Regions from separate parts of the Streptomyces sp. NPDC058619 genome, predicted to be linked through region 1. Evidence: predicted binding sites of a transcription regulator. Region 1 holds the regulator's gene; the other holds the start of a gene.
What was found. Region 1 encodes HspR, which represses chaperone genes until heat shock. Its sites were predicted from a motif close to TTGAGNNNNNNNNNCTCAA; they were not measured.

Region 1 (10,667 bases):
CGGGAGTTCGTCGAGGTCGAGGGTGAAAGTGCGGCCGTCGGCCAGGGGGATGGGGAGTTTGCCTGTGCCGTACTTGTGGGTGTGCGCCGCGATGTAACCGGTGTCAGTCGGCTGGGTGTGGAGGACGACTTCCTGGGCGTAGGGGTCCACCACCAGGTAGACCGGGATGCCGTAGCGGCCGTACTTCGCGGTGCAGTCGTCGTAGTCCTTGCGTGCGGAGGAGGTCGAGACGACCTCGGAGATCAGCAGGACGTCTTCGAAGCTGTAGCGCTTGCCCTCGCGGCGGGCGTCCTCGCGAAGGATCGCCAGATCGGGGGCGGAGTTCTCGTCGGCGGGGAAGTCGATGTAGACGTCGGAGGTGACCTTCGCGTGACGACCGAGGGCGAGAGCGGAGTCGATCTGCATCGATCTGATGGTGCTGGAGCGCTCTTCGCTCTCCGGGGTCATGATCACCTTTCCGTCGGCCCCGAACAGGACCGTGTACCCCTTGGGGAACTCGGTGTGCACGATCGCGTCGACGCTCATGGAGGGCTCCTTCCCGTGTGTGGTCAGCATACGGCGGAGGGCGCCGTGCCATCGAGCCGCAGCCGCCTGCGCCGCCTCTAGGCCGGCCGGGCGCCGCGCCGCCCGGGCGGTGTCCGACGAGGCCGGTTTCCGGAGGCGCTTGCGGGGCGGGCGAGGCCGGTGTGAAGCTGACGGCCTTGAAGGTGCCCGAAGCTCCTATCATCGGATGAGCGTACGCACGACGAGCCGGAAAGTCGGGACACATGGCAACGGGCCGAGCCGCGGTGTCCGCGTCTCCGTTGGAGATCCGCGCCCTCCGCGCCGTCCGGGCCGCGGCCCCGGCGTCCGTGCTCGCGCTCGGGGTGTTCGCCGCCGTCCGCGGGACCGGTGTGCTCGTGGTCGCCCTCGGCTCCTGGTGGGCCGGGCGCGACCCCTTCGCGGTGCTCGGCGGGTCCTGGGACTCCGGCTGGTACCTCGGGATAGCCACCCGTGGCTACGGCCGCACCCTGATGTGGCCCGACGCCGTCACCGGCACCGGGCCCGTCCAGAGCGACACCGCCTTCTTCCCGCTCTACCCGGCGCTGATCCGGCTCGTCTCGGCCGTCCTGCCCGGCGGGCCCGCACCCGCCGGGCTCCTCGTCGCCTGGGTCGCCGCCGCCGCGGCCGCCGTCGGGGTCTACCGGGTCGGGGAACGGCTCCTCGGCGCGCGCGCCGGGCTGCTCCTCGTGGGGCTGTGGGCGGCCCTCCCGCACGCCGTGGTGCTGACCCTCGCCTATACCGAGGCCCTGCTCGCCGCGTTCGCCGCATGGGCCCTGTACGCCCTCCTGCGCGACCGCTGGCTGTGGGCCGCCGGCCTCGCCGTGCTCGCCGGGCTGACCCGGCCCACGGGACTCGCCGTCGCGGCCGCCGTGTGCGCCGCCGCGCTGTACGCGGTCGCCGTACGCGGGTCCCGCGCGCCCGCGGTGTGGGCGGCCGCGCTGCTGGCGCCCGCGGGCTGGGCGGCGTACGTCCTCGCCGTCGGGGCCCGCAGGGGGGATCCGCTCGGCGGCTACTTCGCGGTGCAGCGGCACTGGGGCTCGCGCTTCGACTTCGGCGCCGGGGCGCTGCGCTCCGCGGAGCGGGTGCTGACCGGCGGGCACGTGCCCCTCGCGACCACCGTGACCGTGGTGCTGCTGGCCGCGGCGGGCCTGCTGGCGGTGCTCCTGCTGCTGGACCGCACCCCGCTGCCGCTGCTGGCGTACACCGGGGTACTGCTGCTGATGGCCTTCGGCGGGGCCGGCTTCTTCGAGTCGAAGCCCCGCTTCCTGCTCCCGGCGTTCCCGCTGCTGCTGCCGGTGGCCGCCGCCATGGCGAGAGCCCGGCCGCGCACCTCGGTCGTGGTGACCGCGGGGCTGGCCGGGCTCTCCTACGGCTACGGGCTCTACCTGCTGCTCGTGGCGCGCGTACCGCTGTGACGGGCGACGGCTAGTTGCCGGCGTCGCCGTTCTTGTCCTCGTCGCCCTCGGCGGAGTCGACGTCCTTCTCCAGGCCGAGCTGCTCGACGAGCCACTTGTCGAACTCGATGGACGCGCGGACCCAGCTGACCGTGGAGGACACGAAGTGCTCCAGGTTCACGCCGGTGCCGATCAGCATCTGCGCCTCACCGATCAGACGGACGGAGCCGTCGTCGTGGGTGTGGCTGTAGACCTTCGGCCACAGGGTGCGGCGGTTCCAGTCGTCGATCGACTCGAGCAGCTGCGGCTTCTCGTCGATCTTGTGCGGGCGGTCGTAGAAGGTCCGCACGGAGAAGACCTGCTGCTCGTCCTCGCCGCGGAACATGAAGTACGTGCGGAACTCCTCCCACGGCGCCGCGAGGTCACCCTCGTCGTCGACGACGTACTTGAGCTCCATCTGCTCCAGCAGCTGCTTGACCAGATCCTGGTCGGGGACGACGGGGCCCGCCGGTCCTGTGGCCTGCGGATCGGGCTGCTGCCCTCCGAAGTTCGGAATCGAGGCCGGGTCGATGCTCACCGTGATTTTCCCTTCGTGCGGATACTTGCATCCTCCCCCATCGCGCCCGCTCCGTGTCCACCCCCGGGCGCGCGATCCGCTCCGGGCGGACACGGGAACCCCCGGGGGCGGGAGCGGGCCTCAGAGGACCTTGCCCACCAGCAGGCCCTCGCCGGCCACCTCGACCCGTACGGTGTCGCCGTCGCGGACCTCGCCGGAGAGGATCTCCTTCGCGAGGCGGTCGCCGATCGCCGTCTGGATCAGGCGGCGCAGCGGCCGGGCTCCGTACGCCGGGTCGTTGCCCTTGTCGGCCAGCCAGGCCAGGGCCTCGGGGGTGACGTCGAGGGTGAGGCGCCGGTCGGCGAGCCGCTTGGCCAGGCGGCCGATCTGAAGCCGGGCGATGTGCGCCAGCTCGTCGCCGCTGAGCGCGGAGAAGACCACCAGGTCGTCGAGGCGGTTGAGGAACTCCGGCTTGAAGGAGCTCCGGACCACGGTCAGGACCTGTTCCTTCTTCTGCTCCACCGGGGTGGCCGGGTCCATCAGGAACTGGCTGCCCAGGTTGGAGGTCAGGATCAGGATGGTGTTGCGGAAGTCCACGGTCCGGCCCTGGCCGTCCGTGAGACGGCCGTCGTCCAGGACCTGGAGCAGGACGTCGAAGACCTCGGGGTGGGCCTTCTCGACCTCGTCCAGCAGCACCACGCTGTACGGGCGGCGGCGGACGGCCTCGGTGAGCTGGCCGCCCTCCTCGTAGCCGACGTAGCCGGGCGGGGCGCCGACGAGGCGGGCCACGCTGTGCTTCTCGCCGTACTCCGACATGTCGATGCGGATCATGGCCCGCTCGTCGTCGAAGAGGAAGTCCGCGAGCGCCTTGGCCAGCTCCGTCTTGCCCACGCCGGTCGGGCCCAGGAAGAGGAACGAGCCGGTGGGCCGGTCGGGGTCGGCGATCCCGGCCCGGGTGCGGCGCACGGCGTCCGAGACGGCCCGCACGGCCTCGCCCTGGCCGATCAGGCGGCGGCCCAGCCCGTCCTCCATGCGGAGCAGCTTCTGCGTCTCGCCCTCCAGCAGGCGGCCGGCGGGGATGCCGGTCCAGGCGCCGACCACGTCGGCGATGTCGTCGGGCCCCACCTCGTCCTTGACCATGCTGTCCTTGGCGGTGCCGGTCTTGGACGCCTCGGCCTCCTCCTCGGTGGCCTCCGCCAGCTCGCGCTCCAGTCCGGGGATCTCGCCGTAGAGCAGCTTGGAGGCGGAGTCGAAGTCGCCGTCGCGCTGGGCGCGCTCGGCCTGGCCGCGCAGGTCGTCCAGGCGCTCCTTGAGCTCGCCGACCCGGTTGAGGGACTGCTTCTCCTTCTCCCAGCGGGCGGTCAGGCCGCGCAGGTCCTCCTCCTTGTCCGCCAGGTCCTTGCGGAGCCGCTCCAGGCGCTCGCGGGAGGCGGGGTCGGACTCGTTCTTGAGCGCCAGCTCCTCCATCCGCAGGCGGTCCACGGAGCGCTGGAGCTCGTCGATCTCCAGCGGGGAGGAGTCGATCTCCATGCGCAGCCGGGACGCGGCCTCGTCGACGAGGTCGATGGCCTTGTCGGGCAGGAAGCGGGAGGTGATGTACCGGTCGGACAGGGTGGCGGCCGCGACCAGGGCGCTGTCGTTGATGACGACCTTGTGGTGGGCCTCGTAGCGGCCCTTGAGCCCGCGCAGGATGGCGATCGTGTCCTCGACGGACGGCTCGGCGACCAGCACCTGCTGGAAGCGCCGCTCCAGCGCCGGGTCCTTCTCGATGCGCTCGCGGTACTCGTCGAGGGTGGTCGCGCCGACCATGCGCAGCTCGCCGCGGGCCAGCATGGGCTTGAGCATGTTGCCCGCGTCCATGGCGGAGTCCCCGCCGGCGCCCGCGCCGACGACGGTGTGCAGCTCGTCGATGAAGGTGATGATCTGGCCGTCGCTCGACTTGATCTCGGCGAGGACGGTCTTGAGCCGCTCCTCGAACTCGCCGCGGTACTTGGCTCCCGCGACCATCGCGCCGAGGTCGAGGGAGACCAGTCGCTTGTTCTTCAGCGACTCGGGGACGTCGCCCTTGACGATGCGCTGGGCCAGGCCCTCGACGACGGCCGTCTTGCCGACGCCGGGCTCGCCGATGAGCACCGGGTTGTTCTTCGTACGGCGCGAGAGCACCTGGACGACGCGCCGGATCTCCTGGTCCCGGCCGATGACCGGGTCGAGCTTGCCCTCGCGCGCGGCCGCCGTGAAGTCGGTGCCGAACTTCTCCAGGGCCTTGTACTGACCCTCGGGATCGGGGGTGGTCACCCGCCGTCCTCCTCGTGCGTTCTCGAAAGCGGCCAGCAGCTTCTTCGCGCTCGCGCCCTGGCTGGAAAGTGCCTCACCGGCGGCGCCGCCCTTGGCGGCCGTGCCGATGAGGAGGTGTTCGGTGGAGAGGTACTCGTCGCCGAGCTTCCCGGCCTGTGCGTCGGCCTCGGCCAGTACGGCGAGCAGCTCGCGGGTGGGCTGCGGCGGCGCGACCGTGGAGCCGGTGACGCTGGGCAGGGCGGCGAGCAGCCGCTCGGCCGCGGCCCGTACGGCCACCTGGTCGGCGTCGGTGGCCACGAGCAGGTCGACGACGTTCTCGTTGTCCTCGCCGGCGAGCAGGGCCAGCAGCAGGTGTGCGGGGGTCAGGGCGGCGTGGCCGTCCTTGACGGCCCGGCCGGTGGCCGCGTTCAGCGCGTCACGGCTCTTGTTGGTCAGCTCGGCTTCCACTGCGTCCCTTCCTCTCCCCAAGGGGTAACCCACTCACTCTGACAGAGTCAGCGTATGCAAAGTTGAGTCTATTCCACTCAAGGTGGGGAACGGTACTCCTTCGGGTCTCCGGGCGGGCCTTCCGGCCTTCGGGCACTGCGGGCCTTCGGGGACTCCGCGGCGGCGGCCGCGACCGCGCGGGGACGTACCCTTCGGGCCATGTCCCATGACGTACTCAACCCGACGCCCGAGTACCTCGCCTTCTGGCGGGAACGGCACGTCTGCACGCTGACCACCCACCGCCCCGACGGATCCCCCCACGTGGTGCCGGTGGGCGTGACGTACGACCCGGAGGCCGGCCTGGCCCGGGTGATCAGCAACCGGCACAGCAGGAAGGTCCGCAACATCCTGGTGGCCACCGCCGCGGAGCCCGAGGGGGCGAGGGTGGCGGTCTGCCAGCTGGAGGGACGCCGCTGGGCCACCCTGGAGGGGCGCGCACTGGTCCGTACGGACGAGGCGTCGGTCGCCGACGCGGTGGCGCGCTACGCGGTGCGCTACGGGCGGGTCCCCTCGCCCAATCCGGACCGCGTGGTCGTCGAGATCACCCTGGACCGGGCCATGGGGCGGGCCTGAGGCCGTGGGGCGGGGCTGAGACGCACAACTTTCAACTTGTCCGGTCGAGCACTGGACTCGGACATCACAACGGCGCCATCGTGGTCAGGTCCACGATGGCGCCGTTGTGTGGGGGTAGCGCCTGAGCGATCTGCAACGACGGGGGAATCGCTTCAGGCACTGCGGGGGGTGGCGGTGGTGATGTCGGGTTCGAAGAGCTGGTGATCGCGCTGATCAAGATTGACGAAGACCATTCCGTAGCGCACCTCGCAGCGGACCGGCTGCGGCGCGCCCCTCGGGCGGCGCAGGCACCGGTAGGCACGTACGTCCTCGTCCTCCTCGCGCACGACGACGATCGGCTGACCGAACAGGGTGACCATCAGCGAGTCCCCGGAGTACGGGATCGCGGTGGCAAGGTCGATGAACTGCCATCCGGAACGGTAGGCAGAGGCCATTTCGCGGCGGAACCCGCGGTCGTCGGGGGTCATGCGTCCGACGACTTCCCACCCACACCCCAGCCACTGTCGGACTGCGCGCCGGTCGGCGCGCTGCCCCAGCCGCTGTCGTCCTTGGGCGACGACGGTCCCCAACCGCTGTCGGCCCGGACACTTCCCCAGCCGCTGTCGCTCTTGCCGGGTGTTCCCCAGCCGCTGTCATCACTGGTGACACCGGCCCCCCAGCCGCTGTCGGCGGGCGCGCTGCCCCAGCCGCTGTCCGCGAGCGAGATTCCACCGACAGCAGCAGCCGTAGAGAGAGCAATGGCAGCCACCGAGCGAAGCAATTTCTTGTACATGGTCGACGTTGTCCTCACTTGATGGATTCCTCTCCCCCGCATCTCAGACGATGACTGATCGAGCCACGCCATTGCCACCGTGGCGATGCATCATGTTCCTGTACATGCAGGACCCTGGGGGTGGGAGATTTGCCGATTATGCGCATGAACCAGACACATCCCCATGCGGTGACGGACCTGTGCGACGTGGGGGCAGAGCTGTACGCGAGCGCGCTCAGCTCCGGCCGAATCGCCCGCGAGGAGGTCGAGCAGGTGCCCTGCCTGCTGGAATTCGCGCTGCTGCACCCTGATCCGGACGACGACAACTGGCTCCGCCCGGTTCCACCGTCGGTCGCATTGGCGCAACGCCTCCACCCGCTGGAACGGGAGATCCTGCACCGCAGGCGCTCCTCCATCGAGCTCGCCGAAGCGTTTGAGCCATTCATGGCCATCAGCGCACTCACGCCGGCGCCCACGCACGCGATCACCGTGCTGGAGGGATTCAACAGGATCAACGCGGCGCTCAACGTCGCCACCGCCGAGTGCCAGGCGGAGATGCTCACCATCCAGCCGGGCGGCGGGCGTTCCGAGAACATACTCAACCAGGCGATCGAGCGCGACCAGCCGCTGATCCGGCGCGGCGTGAGCATGCGGACCCTGTACCAGCACACCGTCCGGCACAGCCGGGGCACCATGGCCTACGTCGACCGGATGGCCAGCGGCAAGGTCGAGATCCGGACACTCGAAGAGCTGGTCGAGCGGTTGATCATCTGCGACGAATCGGTCGCTTTCATACCGGCCAGCGACGACCAGCAGATCGCCCTGGAACTGCGCCACCCGGCCCTGGTGCGCTACCTGGTCCGCGTCTTCGAACAGCTGTGGCGGCGGGCCACCCCACTCAACGAACAGATCCCCTACGATCCGACGCCCTCGGGGATCTCCGGCGTGCAGCGCTCCATCGCCCAGCTCCTCGTCGAGGGACACGTGGACGAGGCCATCGCCCGCCGTCTCGGCATGAACGTCCGCACCTGCCGCGCGCACATCGCCAAGCTGGCCACCGCCCTGGGCAGCGGCAGCCGCGCCCAGCTGGGCTACCTGATCGCCCAGTCGGGCATCCTCGGCCGCGTCTCGGGCCCCGCCGGCCGCCCGCCGCTGTGACGCGTGCGGGGAAGACCCCGTCCGGAATCATCCCGGCGGGGAATTCCCGTACTGCCCGAGGAGCCCGGTGAACCGGCTGGGGAAGACCGTCGAAGCAGTGAAGAGACTGACCCGGAGGGGTCGCGAGGAGGCGCCGGCCGGGCCGGCCACGCCGACCGTGACGTTCGTGACGTTCGTCGTCCAGGCCGGGCCGGACACCCCGATCACCGTGCAGTTCGAGCCGCAAGGGACCGAGTTCGAGCTCGCGCCCGGTGACCACCTCGTCGTCCAGTGGCCCGTCCCCGCGAAGGGGCAGCTGCTCGGCGTGTCACGCACGAACCGGACCGGGTGACCCTCAGCGAACCCGCGGGCGGCACGGCCCGCATCTGGAACTCGCGCCGCAGGGAACTCGACGTCTTCGGCTACTGGAGACACGAGAAGGCCCCGCCCGGAGCGTTCCGGGCGGGGCCTTCTCGTACGAGCGGTGCGGACCGGGACCGGGGCCGGCGTCAGGCCAGGGGGCGCTTCGGGGCCGGGCGCCAGACGACCAGGGCGTTGCCCGGCTGCGGGGGCTGGTACGGGACCAGGTCGCGGCGGTACGAGGCGTGCACCTGGGCCTCGCGGGCCTGGAGCGTGGCCGCTGCGCCGTCCACCGCCGCGGAGAGCTCGGCCACGCGCTGCTGGAGCGCGGCGACCTGGTTCTCCAGCTCGATGATCCGCTTGATGCCCGCCAGGTTGATGCCCTCGTCCTGGGACAGCGCCTGCACCGTGCGGAGCAGTTCGATGTCGCGGGCCGAGTAGCGCCGGCCGCGGCCGGCCGTGCGGTCCGGGGAGACCAGGCCGAGGCGGTCGTACTGTCGCAGGGTCTGCGGATGCAGACCCGAGAGCTGGGCGGCCACCGAGATCACGTAGACCGGTGTCTCGTCGGTGAGTTGGTAGCCCCCACCCAATCGGGAGGACTGTCGTCGGCGGCCGTCCATGTCATGCTCCCTTCGCGGACTCGAACAGCGCGGAGCGCGGGTCCTCCGACCCGGTCGCCTCGCGGTACTTCTCCAGTGCCTCGCGCGCCTCGTCCGACAGCTCCGCGGGGACGGCCACCTCGACCGTCACCAGCAGGTCGCCGCGGGTGCCGTCCTTGCGGACCGCCCCCTTGCCGCGCGCCCGCATGGTGCGGCCGCCCGGCGTGCCCGGCGGCAGCTTCAGCGTCACCGGGGGGCCGTTCAGGGTCGGGACCTTGATGTCGGCGCCCAGGGCCGCCTCGGCGAAGGTCACCGGGACGGTCACCGTCAGGTTGTCGTCCTTGCGGCCGAACACCGGGTGCGCGTCGACGTGCACGACGACGTAGAGATCGCCGCCGGGGCCGCCGCGCTCGCCCGGCGCGCCCTTGCCCCGCAGCCGGATCCGCTGGCCGTCGGAGACGCCCGCAGGGATCCGCACCTGCATGGTGCGGGAGCTGCGGGCGCGCCCGCTGCCCTTGCAGATGTCGCAGGGGTGTTCCGCGATCAGGCCGCGGCCCTTGCAGTCCGCGCAGGGGTCGGTCAGGGAGAAACCGCCGCCGCTGCCCCGCGAGACCTGGCCGGTGCCGACGCAGGTCGGGCACACCCGGGGGGTGCCGTTCTTGTCGCCGGTGCCCGAACAGGCCTTGCAGGGTGCCTGCGAGGACATCCGGAGCGGGACCGTGGCCCCGTCCACCGCCTCCGTGAAGGAGAGGGTGACCTCCGACTCGATGTCCTGGCCCCGGCGCGGCTGGGTACGGGTGCCCGCACCGGCGCCGGCGCCGGCACCTCCGCGGTTGAACAGGCCGCCGAAGACGTCGCCCAGACCGCCGCCGAAGCCGCCCGGGGCGCCCTGCGGCTGCTGCCCGCCGAAGAGGTCGCCGAGGTCGAAGTTGAACGAGCCGCCGCCCCCGCCCGGACCCGGGCGGAAGCCGCCGTTGCCGAACAGGGAGCGGGCCTCGTCGTACTCCTTGCGCTTCTTCGGGTCGCCGAGGATGTCGTTCGCCTCGGAGATCTCCTTGAAGCGCTCCTCGGCCGAGGCGTCGCCCTTGTTGGCGTCCGGGTGGAACTCGCGGGCGAGCTTCCGGTACGCCTTCTTGATCTCGGCCTCGGTGGCGTCCTTCGGGACACCGAGGACCTTGTAGTAGTCCTTCTCGACGAAGTCCTTCGTGTTCATCCCCGGTGTCCCTCCTCCCGTGCCTCTACGTGTGGTGCATCAGCCCTTGTCGGGGGCATCCGCGTCCTTGTCCGACGGCGCTTCGCCCTCCGCGTCCGCGGAGTCGGAGCCCGCGGACTTCGGGGCCGCGCCCGGCTGGGGCTCGGCCACCGCGACCCGTGCGGGACGGATCGTACGCTCGCCGATCCGGTAGCCCGGCTGCAGGATCGCCACGCAGGTCGTCTCGGTGACGTCCGGCGCGTACGAGTGCATCAGGGCCTCGTGGATCGTCGGGTCGAAGGGCTCGCCCTCCTTGCCGAACTGCTGGAGGCCCATCTTGGCGGCGACGGTCTCCAGCGATTCGGCCACCGACTTGAAGCCGCCGACCAGCTCGCCATGCTCCCGCGCCCGGCCGACGTCGTCCAGGGTCGGGAGCAGTTCGCTCAGGAGGGACGCGACCGCGATCTCCTTGACGGTGATCCGGTCCCGGTCGACCCGGCGCCGGTAGTTCTGGTACTCGGCCTGGAGGCGCTGGAGGTCCGCGGTGCGCTCGGAGAGCGCCGTACGGGCCTGGTCCAGCTGCGCCAGCAGCGCCGTCTCCTGGCCGGCGGTCTGTGCGTCGTCCCCGGCCGGAGCCGGGGCCGCCTCCTCCTCCTTGGCGGAGTCGGCGGCCTTCGGCTCGTCGGGCGTGCCGTCGACGGGGACTTCGGGCTTCTCGTCGAACCCCGGGGTCTCCTCCGACATCAGGCAGCACCACCCTTCGGCTTCTCGTCGTCGACGA
Region 2 (10,667 bases), on a different contig from region 1:
GTGAGCCGGAACGGGCGCCGGGGCGCTATTCGGCTCCGGCGTTCAACTGGTTCAGCAGGCGGGCCAGTTCCGCGACCTCGCCGCGGTCCCAGTCGGCGAGCTTGCGCATGTACTGCTCGCGGCGCGCGTCCCGCACCCGCAGGAAGCGTTCGCGGCCCTCGTCCGTGAGGCCGACCAGGAAGGCCCGCCCGTCGGCCGGATCCGGTTCGCGCGCCACCAGGCCCAGCACCTCCAGGGCCCGCAGCTGGCGGCTCATGGTGGCCTTGCCGACGCCGAAGTACGCGGCGAGCTCGGTGGCCCGCTGGCGGCCGGCGGCCTCCAGGCGGGTGAGGAGCCCGTACGCGGCGGGTTCCAGCTCCGGGTGGAGCTCGCGGGCCATCTCCCCGGAGGAGGCCCGGGCCCGCCGGAGGAAGACGGACAGTTCCCGCTCCAGGGCAAGGAACTCCTGGTCTTCGCTCCCGTGCACGTACCGCTCCTTCGGTGGTGGGTGGGCGCCCAGTATTTCGCAGCGGACACACCGGCGGCCCGGGGCCCCGCCGCAGCGGGACTCCGGGCCGTCCGGACGGCGGCCGGGCCGCCCCGGCGAAGCGGCCCTGGTCAGGCGAGCCGGGTCAGGCGGCCCGGGTCAGGCGGCCGCGGTCACGGGCGCCGCCGGCGCCGCCGCCCCCGCCCCGACCAGGGCGATCTCCAGGACCTGCCGTACGTCGGTCACCGGGTGCACCTCCAGCCCCTCCAGCACCTCCGCCGGGACGTCGTCCAGGTCTGCCTCGTTCCGCTTCGGGATGATCACCGTCGTCAGCCCGGCCCGGTGCGCGGCCAGCAGCTTCTGCTTGACCCCGCCGATCGGCAGCACCCGGCCGGTCAGCGAGACCTCGCCGGTCATCGCCACGTCCGTGCGCACCTGCCGTCCGGAGAGCAGCGAGGCGAGCGCCGCCGTCATGGTGATGCCCGCGCTCGGCCCGTCCTTGGGCACGGCGCCCGCCGGGAAGTGGATGTGCACGCCCCGGTCCTTCAGGTCGGCCACCGGCAGTTCCAGTTCCGCACCGTGCGAGCGCAGGAAGCTGAGCGCGATCTGCGCCGACTCCTTCATGACGTCGCCGAGCTGGCCGGTGAGCGTGAGCCCGGCGGCTCCCGTCTCCGGGTCGGCGAGTGAGGCCTCGACGAACAGCACGTCCCCGCCGGCGCCGGTGACCGCCAGGCCGGTGGCCACGCCGGGGACGGCGGTGCGCCGCTCGGCCGGGTCCTGGGCGGACTCCGGTACGTGGTGCGGGCGCCCGATCAGCCCGCGCAGATCGCCGGCGCCGATGCGCAGCGGCAGCTCGCGCTCCCCCAGCTCGTGCTGGGAGGCCACCTTGCGCAGCAGCCGGGCGAGGGACCGCTCCAGGGTGCGCACGCCCGCCTCGCGGGTGTACTCCCCGGCGAGCCTGCGCAGCGCGTCCTCCTCCAGGACCACCTCGTCGGCGGCGAGCCCGGCCCGCTCCAGCTGGCGCGGCAGGAGGTGGTCGCGGGCGATGACGACCTTCTCGTCCTCGGTGTACCCGTCGAGCCGTACGAGCTCCATCCGGTCGGCCAGGGCCTCCGGGATGGACTCCAGGACGTTGGCGGTGGCGAGGAAGACCACGTCGCTGAGGTCGAGCTCGACCTCCAGGTAGTGGTCGCGGAACGTGTGGTTCTGGGCGGGGTCCAGGACCTCCAGCAGGGCGGCCGCGGGGTCGCCGCGGAAGTCGGAGCCGACCTTGTCGATCTCGTCGAGGAGGACCACCGGGTTCATCGAGCCGGCCTCCTTGATGGCCCGTACGATCCGGCCCGGCAGGGCGCCGACGTAGGTGCGGCGGTGTCCGCGCACCTCGGCCTCGTCCCGTACGCCGCCGAGCGCCACCCGGACGAACTTGCGGCCCATGGCGTGCGCGACCGACTCCCCGAGGGAGGTCTTGCCGACGCCGGGCGGCCCGACCAGTGCGAGGACGGCGCCGCCGCGCCGGCCGCCGATGACACCCATGCCGCGCTCGCCGCGCCGCTTGCGGACGGCCAGGTACTCGGTGATGCGGTCCTTCACGTCGCCGAGCCCGGCGTGCTCGGCGTCGAGCACGGCCCGGGCGCCCCGGATGTCGTACCGGTCCTCGGTCCGCTCGTTCCAGGGCAGTTCGAGGACGGTGTCCAGCCAGGTGCGGATCCAGGAGCCCTCGGGGCTCTGGTCGCTGGCCCGCTCCAGCTTCTCGACCTCCTTGAGCGCGGCCTCGCGGACCTTCCCGGGAAGGTCCGCGGCCTCGACGCGGGCGCGGTAGTCGTCGGACTCGGCCCCGTCCTCCTCGCCGCTCAGCTCGCGCAGTTCCCTGCGGACGGCTTCCAGCTGGCGGCGGAGCAGGAACTCGCGCTGCTGCTTGTCGACCCCGTCCTGGACGTCCTTGGCGATGGATTCGGCGACATCCTGCTCGGCGAGGTGGCCGCTGAGCGCCTTGACGGCGATGCGGAGGCGGGCGACGGGGTCGGCCGTCTCCAGCAGCTCCACCTTCTGGGCCACCGTCAGGAAGGGCGAGTAGCCGGAGTTGTCGGCGAGGGCGGAGACGCCCTCGATCTGCTGGACCCGGTCCACGACCTGCCAGGCCCCGCGCTTCCTGAGCCAGCTGGTGGCGAGCGCCTTGTACTCCTTGACGAGCTCGGCGACGGCCCCGGGCAGCGGCTCGGGCACGTCCTCGTCGGCGCTCTCGCCCTCGACCCAGAGCGCGGCGCCGGGCCCGGTGGTGCCGGCCCCGATGCGGACGCGCCCGCGGCCGCGGATGAGTGCCCCCGGGTCGCCGTCGGAGAGCCGTCCCACCTGCTCGACGGTCCCGAGCACCCCGGTCGCGGCGTACGTCCCGTCGACCCGCGGCACGAGCAGCACCCGGGGCTTCCCGCTGCCGGCCGCGGCCTGGGCCGCTTCCACGGCTCCCCGCACCTCGGCGTCGGACAGGTCCAGCGGCACGACCATCCCTGGCAGCACGACCTCGTCGTCCAGCGGCAGTACGGGCAGGATGAGCGTTTCGGACGTCGAAGCCATGATCTTCCCTCCGGCAGTGAAGTTGAGCTATGCCGACTCAATGCACGTGAGCCTTGCAATGTTCCCCCCACCCCGTTCGCCCGGGGCGAACGGGGTGTCACCCGAGGTGACGGCCGGTGCCGGGCCGACCGGGGGAACCGGGGTGGTCAGGCCGTGGGGCGGGGGGCCAGGCCGTCGGCCTGGAGGCCCTGGAGGACCGCCGCGCCGAGGGTCTGGACGGCCGACATGGGCCGGACCATCACCGTCAACTCCTCGATCAGGCCCGCCCGGTCGAACTGGAACAGGTCCATGCCGTGGATCTCCTTGCCCTCGACCGTGGCCCGGAAGATCAGGATCTGCGACGGCGCCTCCTTGCCGTCGCAGCTCGTCTCGGCCGCGCCGTCGAGGCGGCCGACGTAGCGGAAGTCCTCGAGGGTGCGCAGCAGCACGCCGAGGAGGCCGAGCACCGCGGGCCGGCCTTCGAAGGGGGTGAACTTCACCGGGCTGTACAGGCGGACGTCCTCGGTGAACAGCTCCGTCAGCGCGGCGAGGTCGCGCGTCTCGACGGCTGCGCGGAAGCGTGCGGCGGTTTCCATGGACCCTCCAGATACTCAAAAACATGACTACTCTTGTTCATGAGTAGGATGCAGGTCCGGACGAGAGAGCGGAAGGGGGCGCCGCGGTGGCTTTGAGACACGCCGTGCTGGCGGCTCTGCTGGGTGGCGATTTCAGCGGGTACGAGCTGGCCAAGGAGTTCGGCCTCGGCGTCGCGAACTTCTGGCACGCCCAGCCCCAGCAGCTGTACGCCGAGCTGGCCAAGCTGGAGGCCGAGGGGATGGTCGTCGGCCGGCAGGTGGTCCAGGAGTCCCGGCCCAACAAGCGGCTGTTCCGCGTCACCGACACGGGCATCGCCGAGCTGGAGCGGTTCGCGGCGGCCCCCTCGAAGCCCTCGTTCATCCGGGACGACCTGCTGGTCAAGGTCCAGGCCGTCGACCGCCTCGGCACGGGGCCGGTGATCGGGCAGCTGGAGGCGCGCGCGGCCGCCGCCGAGGCCAAGATCGAGCTGCTCTCCAAGCTGCTGGTCCGCCTGCGCGGCAACGCGGACGAGGAGGAGTTCCTGCGCCACGGCCGGCCGATCGGCCCGTACCTCACCTGCCGGCGCGGCCTGGCCTTCGAGGAGGAGCACCGGGACTGGTGCCGGAGCACCGCCGCGGTCCTGCGGGAGAGGCAGGTGCCCCGTGCCGAGCACTGAATACCCCGGGTACGGGCGCTACGTGGCCCTCGGCGACAGCCAGACCGAGGGGGTCGGCGACGGCGACGACGCCGCCGGCCTGCGCGGCTGGGCCGACCGGCTCGCGGAGCACCTCGCCGCCGCCGACCCCGGGCTCCGGTACGCGAACCTCGCCGTGCGCGGCCGCCTCGCCCGGCAGGTCCGCGCCGAACAGCTGGCGCCCGCCCTGGCCCTGCGGCCCGATCTGGCCACCGTCGTCGCCGGGTTCAACGACCTGCTCCGGCCCCGGTTCGACCCGGCGGAGGTGGCCGGGGAGCTGGAGGCGGTGTTCGCCGCGCTCACGGCCTCCGGGGCCCGCGTGGCCACCCTCGCCTTCCCCGACATCGGCCGGATCGCCCCCATGGCCCGCCCCCTCGCGCCCCGCGTGGCCGACCTCAACGCCCGCGTCCGCGCCGCGGCGGCCCGGCACGGGGTGACGGTCGTCGAGACCGGCGGGCACGCCGTCAGCACCGACCCGCGGCTGTGGACGGCCGACCGGCTGCACGCCGGTCCCCAGGGCCACGAGCGGATCGCCGCAGCCGCCGCGCACGCGTTGGGCGTACCCGGCAGCAGCGACGCCTGGACGCACCCGCTGCCGGTCCGCCCGCTCCCCGGGGCGCCGGCGGCCGTGGCGGCCGAACTGCGCTGGGCGGCCGGGTTCCTGGGCCCCTGGGCCGTCCGCCGCCTGCGCGGCCGCTCCAGCGGAGACGGCCGGTCGGCGAAGCGCCCGCTGCTCCTGCCCGTGGTCCCGCCGGGGACCGGCCGGGAGGTGTGACACCCCCGGACCGGATGGTCAAGGGGTGTGGATGCGGACGTCGCCCGAGGTGGTCTTCGCCGCGAGGCCGGCGGTGGCCGAGGGGTCGTCGGGAACGGTGACGTCTCGGTCGCCCGAGGTGGTGGACACGGCGACCCGGTAGGGACCGGCGGGGACCGTGAGGGCGACGTTGCCCGAGGTGCTCTCGGCGCTGACCGAGCCCGGGGCCCGGGTGTAGTCCAGGCGGGCGTCACCGGAGACCGAGCGGACCTCGGCGCTCGGCCCGGCCAGCCCGGTGGCGGTGATGTCGCCCGAGGACGTACGGACCTTCAGCGGGCCGGTGATCGCGTCGGCCCGCACGTCGCCCGAGTCGGACTCCACGTCGGCGGCGGCCACGCCCGTCACGGTGACGCGGCCGCTGTCGCCCTCGACCGTGACCGCGGCCGAGGCCGGCACTTCCAGGCGGTAGTCGACCGAGCAGTCGCGTGAGCAGCCGGAGGTGAAGGTCAGGACGCCGCCAGTCACCCGCTGGCCGACCTCCGGGGCGGTGGCCCCGCGGTAGTGGACGGTGCGCCGCACGGCGACCCCCGGCCCCGTCCCGGTGGTGACCTCGACCGACCCGGACCGGACCCCCGTCAGCCGGACCGCCGTGACGGCCTCGGTGACCGTGGCGTCGGCGGCGACCGACGTGCGGACCGCCTCTCCGAAGGTGCATCCGGCGAGCAGGAGCGCCGCGCCGAGGACGGCGGCTGCGGCGGGGGCGGGGCGGACTGACGCGGCGTGAAGGGTCATGTCCCCATGCTCGGCGCCGCGGCGCCCCGGGCCGATGGTGCCGGTACCCGGACCCCGGGTGGGGTTAACCCCCGCCTGCCGCCGGTTGCCCGCCGCCCCCCGCCCGTCAGGGCCCGCAGGTGCCCGGGGCCGCGTACACCGCGACGCGGGCGCCCCGCACCGCGGTGACCGAGCACAGGTCGAACCAGGCGGCCAGCGTCTGCCGCTTCACCGCCTCCCGCGGGTACGGGTCCAGCGGCTCCTCGGCCGGGTCCAGCAGCGCGATCACCCGGGGCGACGCGATGAGCGCCGCGCGGAGCTCCGCCGAGGGCAGTTCGGTGCCCTGGAGGCTGCGCGAGGCCGCCGGTGAGCGGTCCAGGGCCACGTCGCGCAGTCCGGCGTACGTCCGCGGCGAGGAGAGCAGCCACTCGCGCCGCCGCGACGGGAGGAACACCACCGCGTCGCCCGGCCGGGCCGCCTCGCGGACGGCCGCGGCCACCGCGAGGGCGTCGTCCTTGCGGCTCTCGGGCGTCCGCAGCCACACCGACCAGAGCGCACAGGGCACCAGGAGCACGGCGATCACGGCCACCACCGGCCGGGGCCACCGGCCCCGCACGGCCGTCCACCGGCCCCGCACGGCCCCCGCCCGGACCACCCCCGCCCCGAGCGCCCCAGGCCGGACCGCCGCCAGCCGGGCCCCGGCCAGCAGGGCGAGTCCGGCCAGGGAGTAGAGCACGTACCGGTCCACGTACCAGGGGTTCACCAGCGACACCGCCATCAGCACCCCGGGCGGCAGCAGCGCCAGCGGCACGGCCACCCGTACGAGGTCCCGCTCCGCGGCGCCGCGGGCGAGCAGCAGCACCGCGCCCGCGAGCACCCCGTACGCCGTCCAGTCCTGCCAGGTCGGCCGCCCGAGCCAGCCGAGCTGCTGCCCGGCCTGCCGCGCGCTGATTAGCGCCAGCGGCAGCAGCAGGGCCGCGACGGCCCCGGCCGCGAGCCGCCAGCCGCGCGAGCGCCAGGCGGTGAAGGCGTGGGCGGGCAGCGCCAGTACGGCGAACTCGTGCAGCCAGCAGCCGAGCAGCAGCACCGCCGCGTAGGCCGTCCACCGCTCGCGCAGCATCAGGTACGTCGCCCACACCACCGCGGCCGCGACCAGGGCGTACGAGCGCCCCTCCTGCGCGTACATCTGCACCGGCGGGAGCACGGCGTACACCACCCCGGCGATCAGCGCGGCCCGCTCCCCCGCGAGCCGGCGGGCGAGCGCGGCCACCCCGGCGGCCGCGAGGGCCGTGGCGGCGACGGAGGGCAGCCGCAGGGCCCACAGGCCGCCGTCCCAGGCGAGGAAGACGCCGTGCATGAGCAGGTAGTACAGCCCGTGCACGGCGTCCACCTGGCCCAGCAGCTCCCAGAGCCCGCCCAGCGGCCGGTGGGCCACCTGCCAGGTGACGGACTCGTCGCGCCACAGGCTGCCGCCGCGCTCCAGGCCCCAGAGGCCGAGGAGCAGGGCGGTCAGCGCGGGTACGACGCGCCAGGGCGCGATGCTGCGGATGGCGGCCTCCGGGAGCTGTCGGATCGGGTGCGGGCACTCCATACTCGGGGTTCGGCCCGAGTACCCGCGGAGGTGGGGCATGCGAGCACGGGGAACGGTGCCGGTGACGGCCGCCGCGCTGCTGGGCGCGGTGCTCCTGGGCGGGTGCGGCCCCTCCGGGCCGGCCGCGCCCGACGCCCCCTCCGGCGGGCCCGGTTCCCCGACCGGCGCGACCGGTTCCGCGACCGCGGCCGCCTCCTCCTCCCCGGCCACCGGCGCGCCCCCGGGCGCCACGCCGGACCCGGCCGCGAGCGCGAGTCCCGCGCCGGTTCCCGGCCGTACCGTCCCCGCCGGCGAGACCCTCGTGCGGGCCACGCGGTCCGGCGGTTTCGCCGGCCAGACCCACACCCTGATCGTCAAGGGCGACGGATCCTGGACCCGGCTGGACGGCAGGGCGAACCCCGAGGGCTCCGGCCGACTGGCGCCGGACCGGCTCGCCGCCCTGTCCGCCGCGCTGCGCGAGGCGGACTTCGCCCGGCTGCCGCGGTTTTCGAAGAACGCGACCACGGTCTACGACGGGTTCGTCCACGCCGTCGTGCACGGCGGCCACGAGGTGGCCGCCGTGCAGGGGGCCGAGCCCCCGGCCCTCGCCAGAGTGCTGGACGCGCTGCCCCCGTTCACCGCGGAGGAGGCGCGTCAGTCCGTCCCGCCGGGGCCCCGCCTGCCGCCCGCACGAGCGGAACGCAGCCGTCCGCCGGCCGGTCCCGCGGGGACGTCCCCACCCGGCACATTCCTCCTCCGACCAGGGTTTTCCGCACAAATGCCCTGTCCGAACCCCGCATAGCCGCAGCCCTGTGGCTCCTCTACGCTGCACCCCACCACGCAGATCTTCACGGGGCGGGACCGGGACATGGAACAGACGCACACCACCCACAACGGCGCATCGGCGACACCCGGCGCCCAGCGGCGCGTACTCGTCGTCGAGGACGACCGCACCATCGCGGAGGCCATCGCGGCCCGGCTGCGGGCCGAGGGCTTCCAGGTGCAGACGGCCGCGGACGGTCCGGCCGCCGTCGCCGCGGCCGAGAGCTGGCTGCCCGAGCTGCTGGTCCTGGACATCATGCTGCCCGGCTTCGACGGGCTGGAGGTCTGCCGCCGGGTCCAGGCCCAGCGGCCTGTGCCGGTGCTGATGCTCACCGCCCGGGACGACGAGACCGACCTGCTGGTCGGGCTCGGGGTCGGCGCGGACGACTACATGACCAAGCCGTTCTCGATGCGCGAGCTCGCCGCGCGCGTCCACGTCCTGCTGCGCCGCGTGGAACGCGCCACACTCGCCGCGCACGCCCCGCGCGGGGCCACCCTGCGCCTGGGCGACCTGGAGATCGACCACGCGCAGCGCCGGGTCCGGGTGCAGGCCGAGGACGTACACCTGACGCCGACCGAGTTCGACCTGCTGGTGTGCCTGGCCGGGACCCCGCGCGCGGTGCTCTCGCGGGAGCAGCTGCTGGCGGAGGTCTGGGACTGGGCCGACGCGTCCGGGACCCGTACGGTCGACAGCCACATCAAGGCCCTGCGCCGCAAGATCGGCGCGGAGCGCATCCGTACGGTCCACGGCGTCGGGTACGCCCTGGAGACCCCGGCGCAGGCGTGAGCGCCCCGCCCACGAGGCCGCGGCAGCGACCGCGGCAGCGGCCCGCCGGGGGGCTGCGGCCCTTCTCGCCCTTCTCCATCAAGACCAAGCTGGGCACCCTCGTGGTGGTCTCGGTGTTCATCACCACGGGCCTGCTGATGGTGGCGCTGCGCACCGACACCGAACTGCGGTTCATCACGGTCTTCTCGGTGATCGCCTCGATGCTGATCACGCAGTTCGTGGCGCACAGCCTGACGGCGCCGCTCGACGACATGACGACGGTGGCCCGGGCGATCTCCCGCGGCGACTACACGCGCCGGGTGCGCGAGGCGGGCCGCCGCGACGAGCTGGGCGACCTGGCCTCCACGATCAACCTGATGGCCGACGACCTGGAGGCCGTGGACCGGCACCGCAAGGAACTCGTCGCCAACGTCTCCCACGAGCTGCGCACGCCCATCGCGGCGCTGCGGGCGGTGCTGGAGAACGTGGTGGACGGGGTCTCGGCCGCCGACCCGGAGACCATGCGGACCGCGCTGAAGCAGACCGAGCGCCTGGGCCGGCTGGTGGAGACCCTGCTGGACCTGTCGCGGGTGGACAACGGGGTGGTCCCGCTGCGGGCCCGCCGCTTCGAGGTGTGGCCGTACCTGTCGGGGGTGCTGAAGGAGTCCGGGTTGGCGGCGGCCGGCCGGCCGGGGCTGTCCTCCGGCTCCGGCGGGCACACCCGCAACGACGTGCACCTGCACCTGGACGTCTTCCCGTCCGAGCTGGCGGCGTACGCGGACGCCGAGCGGCTGCACCAGGTGGTGGCGAATCTGATCGACAACGCGGTCAAGCACAGCCCCGCACACGGCCGGGTCACGGTCCGCGCCCGGGCCGGTGACGCGCCCGGGAGCCTGGCGCTGGAGGTGCGGGACGAGGGCCCGGGCATCCCGGAGGCGGAGCGCCACCGGGTCTTCGAGCGGTTCAACCGGGGCAGTGCCAGGGGCGGGGACGGCGGGACCGGACTGGGGCTGGCGATCGCCCGGTGGGCCGTGGAGCTGCACGGCGGGCGCATCGGAGTGGCCGAATCGTCACGGGGCTGCCGCATCCTCGTCACGCTTCCGGGCAGCTCGCAAGCGCCGTGTTGACGTAGGGTTCGAGTGGGAAGGACATGATCTCGGCCACATTCCGCCGAGGTCCGTCAGGGGTGCGAAGCCATGGGGGCCGCAACCTGGGTGCCCCCTACCCGAACCACGCTTGTTTCCCGCCATTCAGGGCGGCGAAACCCGCCGTTCGATGTGACCTACGCGACGGATGTCCCGCCCGGTCTGCATGTCGCCCCCCGGGAGGCGTAGCCTTTATTCCCGCTGTCCATACCTTGTGAAGCGGAAGAGGGCGGTTGCCGCCGTGTCGCCACAGTCCCCCAGTAACTCGAGCACCACGACCGAAACAGCAGAGGGCGGGAAGACCCCTGCCACGAGCTTCGGCGCCAATGAGTGGCTCGTCGACGAGATCTATCAGCAGTACCTCCAGGACCCGAACTCGGTCGACCGGGCCTGGTGGGACTTCTTCGCGGACTACAAGCCCGGGGGCGCCGTCGCGCCCGTGAAGGCCGAAGAGCCGAAGACGTCCCCGACGACGGACGGCGCCTCCGCACAGGCCGCCCCCGCCGTCGCCGCGACCCCGCAGACCGCCGACGCCGCCACGGGGGCGGCGCCC

Region 2: lon (endopeptidase La) is a predicted target of HspR. The motif match lies at 3,060-3,078, and genes of this name have one in related genera.

Annotation. Positions count from the first base shown of each region.
Region 1 is NZ_JBHXQN010000012.1:117,277-127,943, forward strand. Features, by position in the region: gene ACFWTC_RS14815 (Uma2 family endonuclease) at 1-525, opposite strand, end outside; gene ACFWTC_RS14820 (glycosyltransferase family 39 protein) at 768-1,958, shown strand; gene ACFWTC_RS14825 (YbjN domain-containing protein) at 1,969-2,514, opposite strand; gene clpB (ATP-dependent chaperone ClpB) at 2,635-5,235, opposite strand; gene ACFWTC_RS14835 (pyridoxamine 5'-phosphate oxidase family protein) at 5,434-5,847, shown strand; gene ACFWTC_RS14840 ((2Fe-2S)-binding protein) at 6,000-6,314, opposite strand; gene ACFWTC_RS14845 (5'-nucleotidase) at 6,311-6,619, opposite strand; gene ACFWTC_RS14850 (helix-turn-helix transcriptional regulator) at 6,764-7,756, shown strand; gene ACFWTC_RS14855 (hypothetical protein) at 7,854-8,087, shown strand; gene ACFWTC_RS14860 (heat shock protein transcriptional repressor HspR) at 8,245-8,715, opposite strand; gene dnaJ (molecular chaperone DnaJ) at 8,717-9,907, opposite strand; gene grpE (nucleotide exchange factor GrpE) at 9,947-10,630, opposite strand; gene dnaK (molecular chaperone DnaK) at 10,630-10,667, opposite strand, start outside.
Region 2 is NZ_JBHXQN010000013.1:54,508-65,174, reverse strand. Features, by position in the region: gene ACFWTC_RS15500 (MarR family winged helix-turn-helix transcriptional regulator) at 26-466, opposite strand; gene lon (endopeptidase La) at 626-3,037, opposite strand; gene ACFWTC_RS15490 (nuclear transport factor 2 family protein) at 3,184-3,612, opposite strand; gene ACFWTC_RS15485 (PadR family transcriptional regulator) at 3,699-4,268, shown strand; gene ACFWTC_RS15480 (SGNH/GDSL hydrolase family protein) at 4,255-5,061, shown strand; gene ACFWTC_RS15475 (DUF4097 domain-containing protein) at 5,080-5,832, opposite strand; gene ACFWTC_RS15470 (hypothetical protein) at 5,939-7,402, opposite strand; gene ACFWTC_RS15465 (hypothetical protein) at 7,440-8,183, shown strand; gene ACFWTC_RS15460 (response regulator transcription factor) at 8,250-8,990, shown strand; gene ACFWTC_RS15455 (ATP-binding protein) at 8,987-10,096, shown strand; gene ACFWTC_RS15450 (multifunctional oxoglutarate decarboxylase/oxoglutarate dehydrogenase thiamine pyrophosphate-binding subunit/dihydrolipoyllysine-residue succinyltransferase subunit) at 10,356-10,667, shown strand, end outside.